DNA from 2 places in the Paenibacillus sp. GP183 genome. Region 1 is predicted to be linked to the other one. Evidence: riboswitches for the same ligand, from Rfam matches in the RefSeq annotation. Region 1 holds a riboswitch; the other holds the start of a gene.

Region 1 (4,916 bases):
ACAGGACTTTTACTACTATAGCTTTGGCTTTCGTGCAGGATACTCGGCGCACCAAGCAGTGAATACGATTCGACGCGCGAAACGTGGCGGATACGAATATGCGGTTGACCTGGACATCATGTCTTTCTTCGATGAAATTCCACACGAATCACTGATGGAGAAAGTGCATGAGAGAATCACTGACGGAAAAGTGCTGACGCTCATTCGCGGATGGCTATCGGCGGGATTCATGGAAGGTGGCCAGTTCCATGAAACGGAAATCGGGTCTCCGCAGGGCGGGAATTTGTCGCCATTGCTTGCGAATTTGTACTTGAACCATTTCGACTGGGGGATGAAGAAGAAAGGTTTTGCTGTGGTAAGGTATGCAGACGATGCCGTTATTCTTTGCAAAACAAAGGAGCAAGCAGAAGAAGCGTATCTAGCGGCAAAGACCATTCTGGAAAAGGAATTACAGCTTCGAATGCACCCTGAGAAAACAAAAGTGGTGCATTTCGATGAAGGCTTTCGTTTCCTAGGATTCGACTTCTGGAAAGATTATCTGATGGTACCCGACACGAAAGTGAAGAAGTACAAGGATAAAATCCGGGAAGTCACCCGCAGACAACAAGCGAATAACTTTGGCGAAATGCTCAAGAAACTAAATGAAATTGCACGGGGTTTTGGTAACTATTTCGGCATAGGGAATGTAAAGAAGAAGTTTCAACGATTGGATGAATGGACGCGTATGAGGGTTCGAGCCTTCATGCGTCAAAAGAAATCTACGGTTTCTAATTCGCTGATACCTAACAAAGTACTGGAATCGGCAGGAATGGTATTTCTAACAAGCTTACTCATCACACGTTCCTAATTCAGGAGTGAAATTTGCAATCCGGTGACGGATGAAGAGAACTCATTCCTGAAGATGGGGAACTGACGAAGGAAAGCCGTGTGCGGGAAATCCGCATGCACGGTTTGACGGGGAGTCCGAGGGAGTAATCCCTCGTCTTACCCTACTAGGTAAAAAATACACTGAAAGTGTTCATTATATCAATTTGAGCTTAGAGTCAAATGTAACATCTGAGTGATTGTGCTTAAAATACCTATATACACATCTTATTCCAGATAAAACACCGAAAATGTTTGGTCCAACTCGAAGAAGAGCGGATGCTGCTCAATGCGGAATATACCAATTAAGGAGAGATTAACAATGTTGAAAAAGACCATAGCCGTTTGCGCCGTTACAACAGCCATGTTACTCATATTCACAGCATGTGGAGGCAAAAAAGAAAGCGCGGCACCCACATCTACTCCTTTCAGCCCTGTGGCAAACACCCCGACCGCGAGCCAAACGACCGTCGCTGCGACCACTCCGTCAGCGAGCGTATCCACGAAGCCAAGCCCTTCGGCGCAGCCAAGCGCAAACCCAACGGCCACCGTTACGGCCGCCGCTGCCAGCGTAATTGACAAGTCCACGGCATCAGCAGGTATTTCCGCCGGAGCAAGCACAAAAGCGAGTCCAGTTGCAGGCGACAGTCCCGTGCCGACTCCCATAGCCTCCGCATCGGCGAGCCCAACACCGAGCGCGAAACCAGAGGCGACTCCGACTACAACTCCGACTGCAACTCCGACTGCAACTCCGACTGCAACTCCTACCCCAACTGCGAGCTCCGGTGGCAGTATAACATCAGGCGGCGCTACGCTCAAAATCACAGCTACCTTGTGGAAGTTCGACCAGCAAACATATGAAGTGCCGGCGGACAAAGAAATCACGATTGAGTTGAACAGCTCGGAAGGCCTGCACGGGATCAAGATAGAAGGAACGAACGTAAATCTCAAGGAAAACGGCACGGTGAAGCTTAACCTAAAAGCTGGAACATACAAAATTTTCTGCAGCCTTCTGTGCGGCCCTGGTCATGGCAATATGTCCGCTACCTTGGTCGTCAGCTAAAGGCCGATTCCAACCCGCTAAAATTTGATTCTAAATGCCTATATAAAATAAGAAGTTGGGACGATTACGCGCATAATCGAAAGTAAGCTATGATTAATTTAATCGTATTTCCGACATGCTTCACGGAATCTCGATAAAGGCAAAACTGGCGAAAGCCAGTGACGCAAAGCTAACAGGGGCTTAGGTGCAAATGCGCACTATGCCAGCCAGCTACCGTAAGGGGACGGGAGTATGAATGTTTCTTTACAACCCCACCTTTCGGCAAAGGCGGGGATTTTTTATTGGGATGGATGAGGTTTGAATGAACCTAGCGGAGCGGGTGATGGAATGCCGAACGTAATTCGCAGATTGAAGGGACTCATGTTTACGAAAGCTTTGCCGCAAGGAGGTGAAATAAACATGTTACGGAAAATCAGAACCATGGTTCGCCAAAATCGTGGACAAAGCGTCGTGGAGTTTGCCTTGATACTGCCGATATTTTTGTTATTGCTTGTGGGGATGCTGGAATTTGGGCGGATACTGTATTGGCAAACGATTGTTAACGAGGCGGCCCGCGAGGCGGCAAGAGTTGTGGCCTTAACTGGAGACAGGACGCAGGCTGCACCTGCAATAGTTAATTTTGGGACTTTTCCTGCCCCAACCGTAACACCTTCGCGATTGGTATTTAGACAACCCATTACTGTAACCGTTACTTATAATGTCGCCCTTATCACTCCACTGTTAAGCTCTTTTTTCCCAGCTAATCAGTTCACCGTTTCAGCTTCAGCTAGCATGCGCGAAGAAAATTACAGCCCAATCAATTGATTTAGAGAAGAGGTTGGATTATGATAAAACATTTTTTAAAGAACCAAAAAGGGACAGCTATAGTATTGTTTGCATTGACATTACCGGTATTGCTAGGTTTTTGTGGCCTTGCAGTGGATATGGGAATAATGTATTTGGAGAAAACCCGAGTCACCAAGTTGGTGGACGCGGCGGCTATCGCCGGCATCTATGAACTGCCAGGCACATCTGCAGATGCGCGAGCTTCGTCACAAGCCACTGCGTTTCAATATGCCAAATTGAATGGATTGAAGGATAGTGATACGATCACAGCGGTTCCGACGGATAATCATACCTTGCCTGTAACCATCAACAGGAAGGTGCTGTTCTCTTTCTTTAGGATATTTGGTATAAATGAGGGGACTGTGTCGGCAACTGCAGTGGCTCGGTCGACTCAAGCGTCGGCTGTGTATGGTGTTATTCCCTGGGGAGCTAGTACGGATGTGCTGCAGATGCTGGGGAAAAAAGTTCAATTTCAATTCTACCAATCCGGCGGGAGCGGTAACAACATTAACGGAGGTTTCCTGAATCTGACGAAGATCAATCCGAATGATACCTATCTAAGCATGTTAAAAAACGGGTATGGCGGCACCTTGACAAAGGGGCAGACGATTAGTAAATATACAACTGCAACTACAGCGCTGGCCGATGACACTGTAAATGGCATAATGACTCGTATAGCCAATGGACAGAGGCTCGTTGCTCTCCCCATAGTCGATTCAATGGGTGATAATAGCCCCACGGGGAAAATTTTAGGGTTTGCCGTCTTTCAGTTGGAAATGGCATATAAACAATCTGCTAGCGACGTTTACGTAACTGGTACATTCGTGCAGTCAGTAGTAAATGGTCAAGGCGGTGGAACGGGCACGGATTATGGAGCTTGGGCTTACCAACTATCGTTGAAGTAAGTGTGACGAGCAACTTTTCACTAAAAAACCCTAGTTTGAATCTATATTTAAAAAGAATACATAAGAATAAATAAAAAAAGATGCTGTAGGAATAACCTGCAGCTTCTCTTCTTGTTTTTACATCAATTTTACATCAATGTCCGTTTAATATAGCTGTTATGTACTGTATGGAGCCTAGGGGGATGTCCGAATCTTGATTAAATGGCTGACGAAGCAATGTCGAGGAGGATTTTTAGCGGTAGATTCAGACGCCGTGCTCCTCCACTAACGCTGCGTGCGCGCGGACTGAACCCCTAGAAGGGGTTCGCTCTGCCCCTAGGTAAAGAAAAGTCATGATCTCGTGGATCATGACTTTTCATTATGGAGCATAGGGGGATCGAACCCCTGACCTCATCGCTGCCAGTGATAGAGATACATTCTGTTATAGTCCCTTAAAACCTTGATATTAAAGGTATTATTCCTGTCATTCCTGATGTTTATAGTTGATTTATGACCATTGATGTTGATGTTTTACATCAATTTTACATCACGAAGGGAAATGGGCATGTTTTAATGCCAGGCTATTTTGCTCCCTTGGATGGTTAGTTGTCATTGCGGTTAAACAGAATAAGCAAACAGGAAATAGTTTATACCTATAGAGTATTATGGTATAATAGTTATATAATATAAGGCGGTTTTTCTCATTATTTTGTTAAAGTAAATACGTCTAAATACGCGATATATATAAGGATTTTTAAGGAGGGGCGTTATGGCCGATACTCAACGGGATATACGTTTGCAAAAGCCTCAACATGTACGCAGGCTTTTAAACGAATTCATCAATGAGCTGCGTCATGATACCGCAATGGACAAAGAAAAACGGGCCCGTGTATTAGGCTACTTAGCCAACATCACACTTACCAGCCTAAAGGATGGCGACTTGGAGGAACGAATCACTACCCTGGAATCTCAACTTAAGGAAAAACGTATGGTTAAGGGGGGATAGTAATGAAAAATACACGTATCGCCCGTTTGGAGGAATCGTTGCAGCAAGAAAAATCGTTAAACATCGTGTTAGGATCAATCAATTATAAAGAAAATACGATGATACTTTGTATAGATGGATTTTCTGGTTCTACTATTGATGATGGTGAGAAGTTTATCGATGATCATCCTGAAAATCATTATTATATCTTTGGTGATCATTCTAACCCACAAGAGAAATCCTAGAAGACCGGAACCTATAGAGACAAACGCTAGCCTTAAGGGGTTGTCGCTTT
Region 2 (4,916 bases), on a different contig from region 1:
TCTGATGTTTATTGAGCTATAGTATCCGGTTAGCTTAACAAAGCTATTGATTGCAAAAATGCTTCTATACGTTGGTTGGTATCATGATAAGGCTTGTTCTCATGTAATCCGTAGTTGAAAAAGCCATGCTCCATACCCTCATACGTTAACGCGGTATTGAATTGTTGGTTAGTCAATCGTTGGTAACCTTTCTTCTTTGAAAAACCTCTTGATTAATATATGAATACCTAAAACTGTATATTTTTTTGTAAAAATAACCATTTATATAGCTTTTAGTGCTATAATAAATTTTGTTGGTTTTTGACCGTTGGTTATTCCCAATTTAGTTTTTAAAATGATCTTGGAGTGTAAGCTTATGGGTAAATGGGATAGTATCCCTTGTTTGAAAGACATTCATATCCAACCAGGCCATACCGTTGACGAGAATGAATCATTGGGCGACTTTATGGATAAGATCAGAACTCAAAAGTCTTCTAATCGTACATATATTGTCATGAGGGACACTAAACCAGTCGGAATTATTCGTAGTATAGATATGTTCCGTTTACTAGGGACTCTGTATGGTGTCGCATTAAACTATAAAAAGCGATTAAACGAAGTTATGTATTCAAATATTCTAACTGTCGATTGGAATATGAAAATCGATGAAGTATCAAGAAAAGCAACTGTAAGAATTTATGAAGACATTTACGATGACATTATAGTCACTCGTGATCAGGATTTCATTGGAGTTATACCAGTTTATGAATTGCTGACCTTTATGACTGAATTTAAGCTTAGGGAAGCTGTTCAACAAAACCCATTGACAGGACTTCCAGGAAATGAACGAATTCATGATTACATAACAATTAAAATTGAACAGAAAGAAGCCATTTCAGTTATTTATACTGATATTGATCATTTTAAGGCATACAATGATGTGTACGGCTTTAAATACGGTGATGATGTTATTAGATGGGTGGGTAGATTACTTACTTCGACTGAGTTTAAAGAACTCTCTTTCGTTGGACATATTGGTGGTGATGATTTTGTCACCTGTCTTCCCACTAGCTCTGCTGAGGACTATTGTGAGCAGGTAATTAAATTGTTTGAAATCGAAAAGCGGAATTATTATTCATTGGAAGATAATTCAAAAAATAATATTGAATCATTAGATAGGGATCATGTAATCAAGAAATTTCCATTAATAAGTTTATCAATGGCGATATTAAATATATCCTCTGAACAAATTACGGACCTTTCTGAGCTGTCTTTAAAAGCCGCTAGAGTTAAAAAACAAGCAAAGCAAATAAATGGTAGCAATTATGTCAACATCTAAGTATCGTTTTTAATAATAGTGATTGCTACATTGACAGGCAAAGTATGCATCAGATTTTAACGAAATTAGAACTGTTGATCGCGTGCCCAATTCTAGGATAAATAAACCAAAGGCGGTAGTTCCCGAGCTAGACATCGACATTTTTTTGATTTACCCAATTTATCAAAAAAGCGGCCCGGGAATGCACAACCCTGCCGCCTTTCTTTCATGTTTTTAAATCCCCCATCTTTTTAATTTTCATTTTCCGGGATGGGTGCACTTACTGCTGCTTCCAATTGTGCTTGATTCATTTTAAATTGCTCAACCACTTCATCCCAAGGTGTCTTCTCAATTAATTTAATAAACACGGCCGTCAGCTCCGTATCAAATTGACTGCCAGCTCCCTCATTAATGCGTCTCAACGTTTCCTCCAGTGAAAGTCCTTTTCGATATGGGCGATCTGATATCATAGCGTCAAAAGCGTCTGTTATAGTTAGTATTTTTGCAATCAACGGTATCTCGTTCTCCTTTAAACCATCTGGATAGCCATTTCCATCGATTCTCTCATGATGAGAACGAATAGCCGGTAACAATTCCGAAAAAATGTTTGCGTCTTTTAAAATCTGGTAACCAATAACCGGATGCAATTTAATTTTTTCATATTCTTCCGCACTCAATGTTCCTTCTTTTCTTAAAATATCATCCTCAATGCCAATCTTCCCAATATCATGAAGAATCCCGCCGAAATAGACATTATCGATCTCCATCTTTGTTAATTTTAGCTCGGTTGCAATTCGTTTACCCCAATAGGCTACCCGCCAGGAATGTCCACTTGTGTATGGATCTCTTGCATCAATTACTGAAGCCATAGCGGTAATAAGAGACATATTTAATTGTTTCTCTTGTTCAACCTTATACTCCAATTTTAACAAGGAAGCATGATATTGTTTGAAAACTCGACTAATTAGAGCAAAGACAAACAACATTGGGATTAACCCGTATAGTGCAAGAGATTCATAAAGCCTGACACTGATTAGACCTAATGCTAATACCAAGAAATAAATCATAGGGCCGGTTTTCATCATGTTGACGAAAATACTTTTAAATGACTTGTTGTAGATCACACTCAGCACTGTTGCACACATGGTTATATTCGATATCCAATATATTCCAATAAGGAGCAAATCAGAAAACTCAGATCGGATTGGGACAGTCTTCAAGTAAGCAGCCACAACAGCGACAATAGTAATAAACACAAATTTTTGCCCAGCATTATTTAAGGCAGTCGCAAGTTTGCTAGAATATAAGAATGCAATAAGTATGACTTCAATTAATGATGACCATATAGCTACAGGCTGGCCATATAATAAAATTGCTGAAAAATTAACTGCCGATGTCAGTGTCAAAACAAAATTTTTTGAAAAAATTGAAATAAATGACGCTACAATACTCAACAATGAATAAACGACCAAAATGGGCCATAATGATCTTTGTTCATAATAGGGAATACAAGTTGCGACAATAATAACTGCCAGGCAAGGGAATGTCATTAGTACGACTTTTCTCAAAAGTTCCTTAAGATTGTTTGTCAGTAACATTCAATTTCCCCTCGTGTAGTCCTTTTAGTGATATGGGTTTATTCATCATCCGCTGAATTAGCAAAAAGACGCCAAACGCAACAAAAATATCTCCAATACTTATAACCCTCGGAACCGGGTACGGTACATAGATGATATCCGATAGAAACGACAAACGGGTAGTATTATCTATAATCGCATGCTTCCAGTCATCTCCATTTAAAAGAGCAGTCACATCAAAAGGAGTTTTCTTCGCTTGCTCGAGATCAATCGGCATCCTGCCAAGATTAACCCAAATCGTGATTGCATTTAACATCCAGCCAATCATGATTACGCGTACATCTTCCCACATCCTATTTTTGTACAAAAAGACGATAGCCGATAAATAAGCAACCGACACAATCACTTTGCCTATCCCGTGAGGTAAAAAGATGGAACACACCTGCAGAATGACGCTGATCAGCAAAAATACTAATTTATGAAATTTAGGGATTTCCTTTATTCTGCCTCCGCGTAAAAACGCGACGACAAAAGACAAAATAATGATATCGAGCAGCATCTCTTTCCCCCTTAAAATTTGAAGGAACACTACTAATAAAAACTTAGTAGTGTTCCTTCCGTCGAGGCTACTTACACAACATTAAAATCTGCTGCAGTTGCTACTACGATAGCAACCACGATAAGAAATGCAATAAAAAGCGATTTCAATTTCATTTCCTTGCCCTCCTTTGAGTAGGAGGGAGGGTGGTTTCGCTACTTGCTCCGCGTAAGCCAAGCGACCAATTAAGGCTTACACTTCATCGCTCCTCCCTATAAATAGAGAGGAAGTCGGGTTCGCTACTTGCTCCGTGTAAACCAAGCGACCAAATTACGGTTTACAGTTCATCGCTTCTTCCCTGATTGCAAAAAATCAGAAAAGTCGGGTTCGCCACTAGCTCCATGTAGATAAGGCGACCAGTTACCTCTACATTTCACAGCTCTTTTCTAAGAAAAGATTACCATTTAGCAACGAAATTGGTCAAGTTAAATTTATGAAAAAATTGGTTATCATTCGGAAAAATCACAGAACAATTACTCCAATGGAAATAGTCTTGAGTAGAGTATTTACCTAGACGAAAGTTTGAATCTATACTCCAAATTCCTGCCCGTTACTTCAATGAGGCTGCCGGGTATATAACCTTGGCAACCTCATCATGAATTATAGAATCATCTAACTGTTATTGTCCTCATATCCCCATCTTTCCAGAAGCCAGCTATATTCTAATATTTCCTCCTTAGTTAGTCGGCCCAATTTCATTTTTGCAAGGAGAACGAGTTCTTGGCGACCTGTGTACTCAAAGTCCTTGTAGATCTCCTGGTTCTTTTTATGGAATAGGTGGATACGCTCAGTAAGTTCGAAATATGGCAATTCCCCTTGTTTCCATTCTATGAAAGATTGATATAATGGCTCCAAGGCTTGTTCAGTTACCAATTTATGATACTCATCAAGAAGTTCACGTTCTTGCTGTTTTTTGAGTTTCGAATTATACTTGCTCTCCATATTGTCAACCTCTTTATTCTGTTTTTACCTCTCGTTTTCCGTAGTTGAGCCGGCGGTTCAATCTGTAATTCTAAGGTGTCTTTTAAGTTCCATAAAAGGAGTAATAAGAAATAATTATTCTGTTCCTTTTTTGCCAAACCCATCACCGAATTTAAGTGAATGAAGTTGTCCATTAGAAGCCCAATTTTCTCTATCGTATTCATCAAAAATGACCGTAACCCATTCCTCTTTCACATTTAAAGTTTTAACTGCTTCATTGGTAATCGCTTCAACGAATTGTTGTTTTTGCTCGATAGTTCTACCCTTAGCCATCTTTACTGTGATAACAGGCAATTTAAGCCACTCCTTATAATTCTATTCTTCTTATAAAGTACGATAGTAAATTATATATCCCTTTAATTATCAAGTCCCTTATTCAATAATCCTGCCCGATAGTTGTGCAAGCTGTCGATGATGCCTGCAGCCTGTTCGCCATGGTGCTATCGTTCTCCGTTAGCGGAAT

What was found. Region 1 has a riboswitch for cyclic di-GMP ahead of BLV33_RS09435 (TadE/TadG family type IV pilus assembly protein). Riboswitches for the same ligand answer to the same signal wherever they lie in the genome.
Region 2: it holds a riboswitch for cyclic di-GMP, as region 1 does, so the genes downstream of both, BLV33_RS28060 (DUF5317 domain-containing protein) here and BLV33_RS09435 (TadE/TadG family type IV pilus assembly protein) in region 1, are expected to answer to the same signal.

What each region holds. Positions count from the first base shown of each region.
Region 1 covers NZ_FNSW01000001.1:1,890,202-1,895,117, reverse strand. The annotation lists gene ltrA (group II intron reverse transcriptase/maturase) at 1-847, shown strand, start outside; gene BLV33_RS09445 (hypothetical protein) at 1,093-1,530, opposite strand; gene BLV33_RS28735 (cupredoxin domain-containing protein) at 1,517-1,927, shown strand; cyclic di-GMP riboswitch class I at 2,056-2,145, shown strand; gene BLV33_RS09435 (TadE/TadG family type IV pilus assembly protein) at 2,327-2,731, shown strand; gene BLV33_RS09430 (pilus assembly protein TadG-related protein) at 2,752-3,657, shown strand; gene BLV33_RS09425 (hypothetical protein) at 4,406-4,642, shown strand; gene BLV33_RS09420 (hypothetical protein) at 4,645-4,866, shown strand.
Region 2 covers NZ_FNSW01000002.1:286,073-290,988, reverse strand. The annotation lists gene BLV33_RS28070 (GGDEF domain-containing protein) at 356-1,318, shown strand; gene BLV33_RS28065 (HD-GYP domain-containing protein) at 1,549-2,895, opposite strand; gene BLV33_RS28060 (DUF5317 domain-containing protein) at 2,873-3,433, opposite strand; cyclic di-GMP riboswitch class II at 3,608-3,690, opposite strand; cyclic di-GMP riboswitch class II at 3,692-3,776, opposite strand; gene BLV33_RS28055 (hypothetical protein) at 4,085-4,414, opposite strand; gene BLV33_RS28050 (tautomerase family protein) at 4,529-4,747, opposite strand.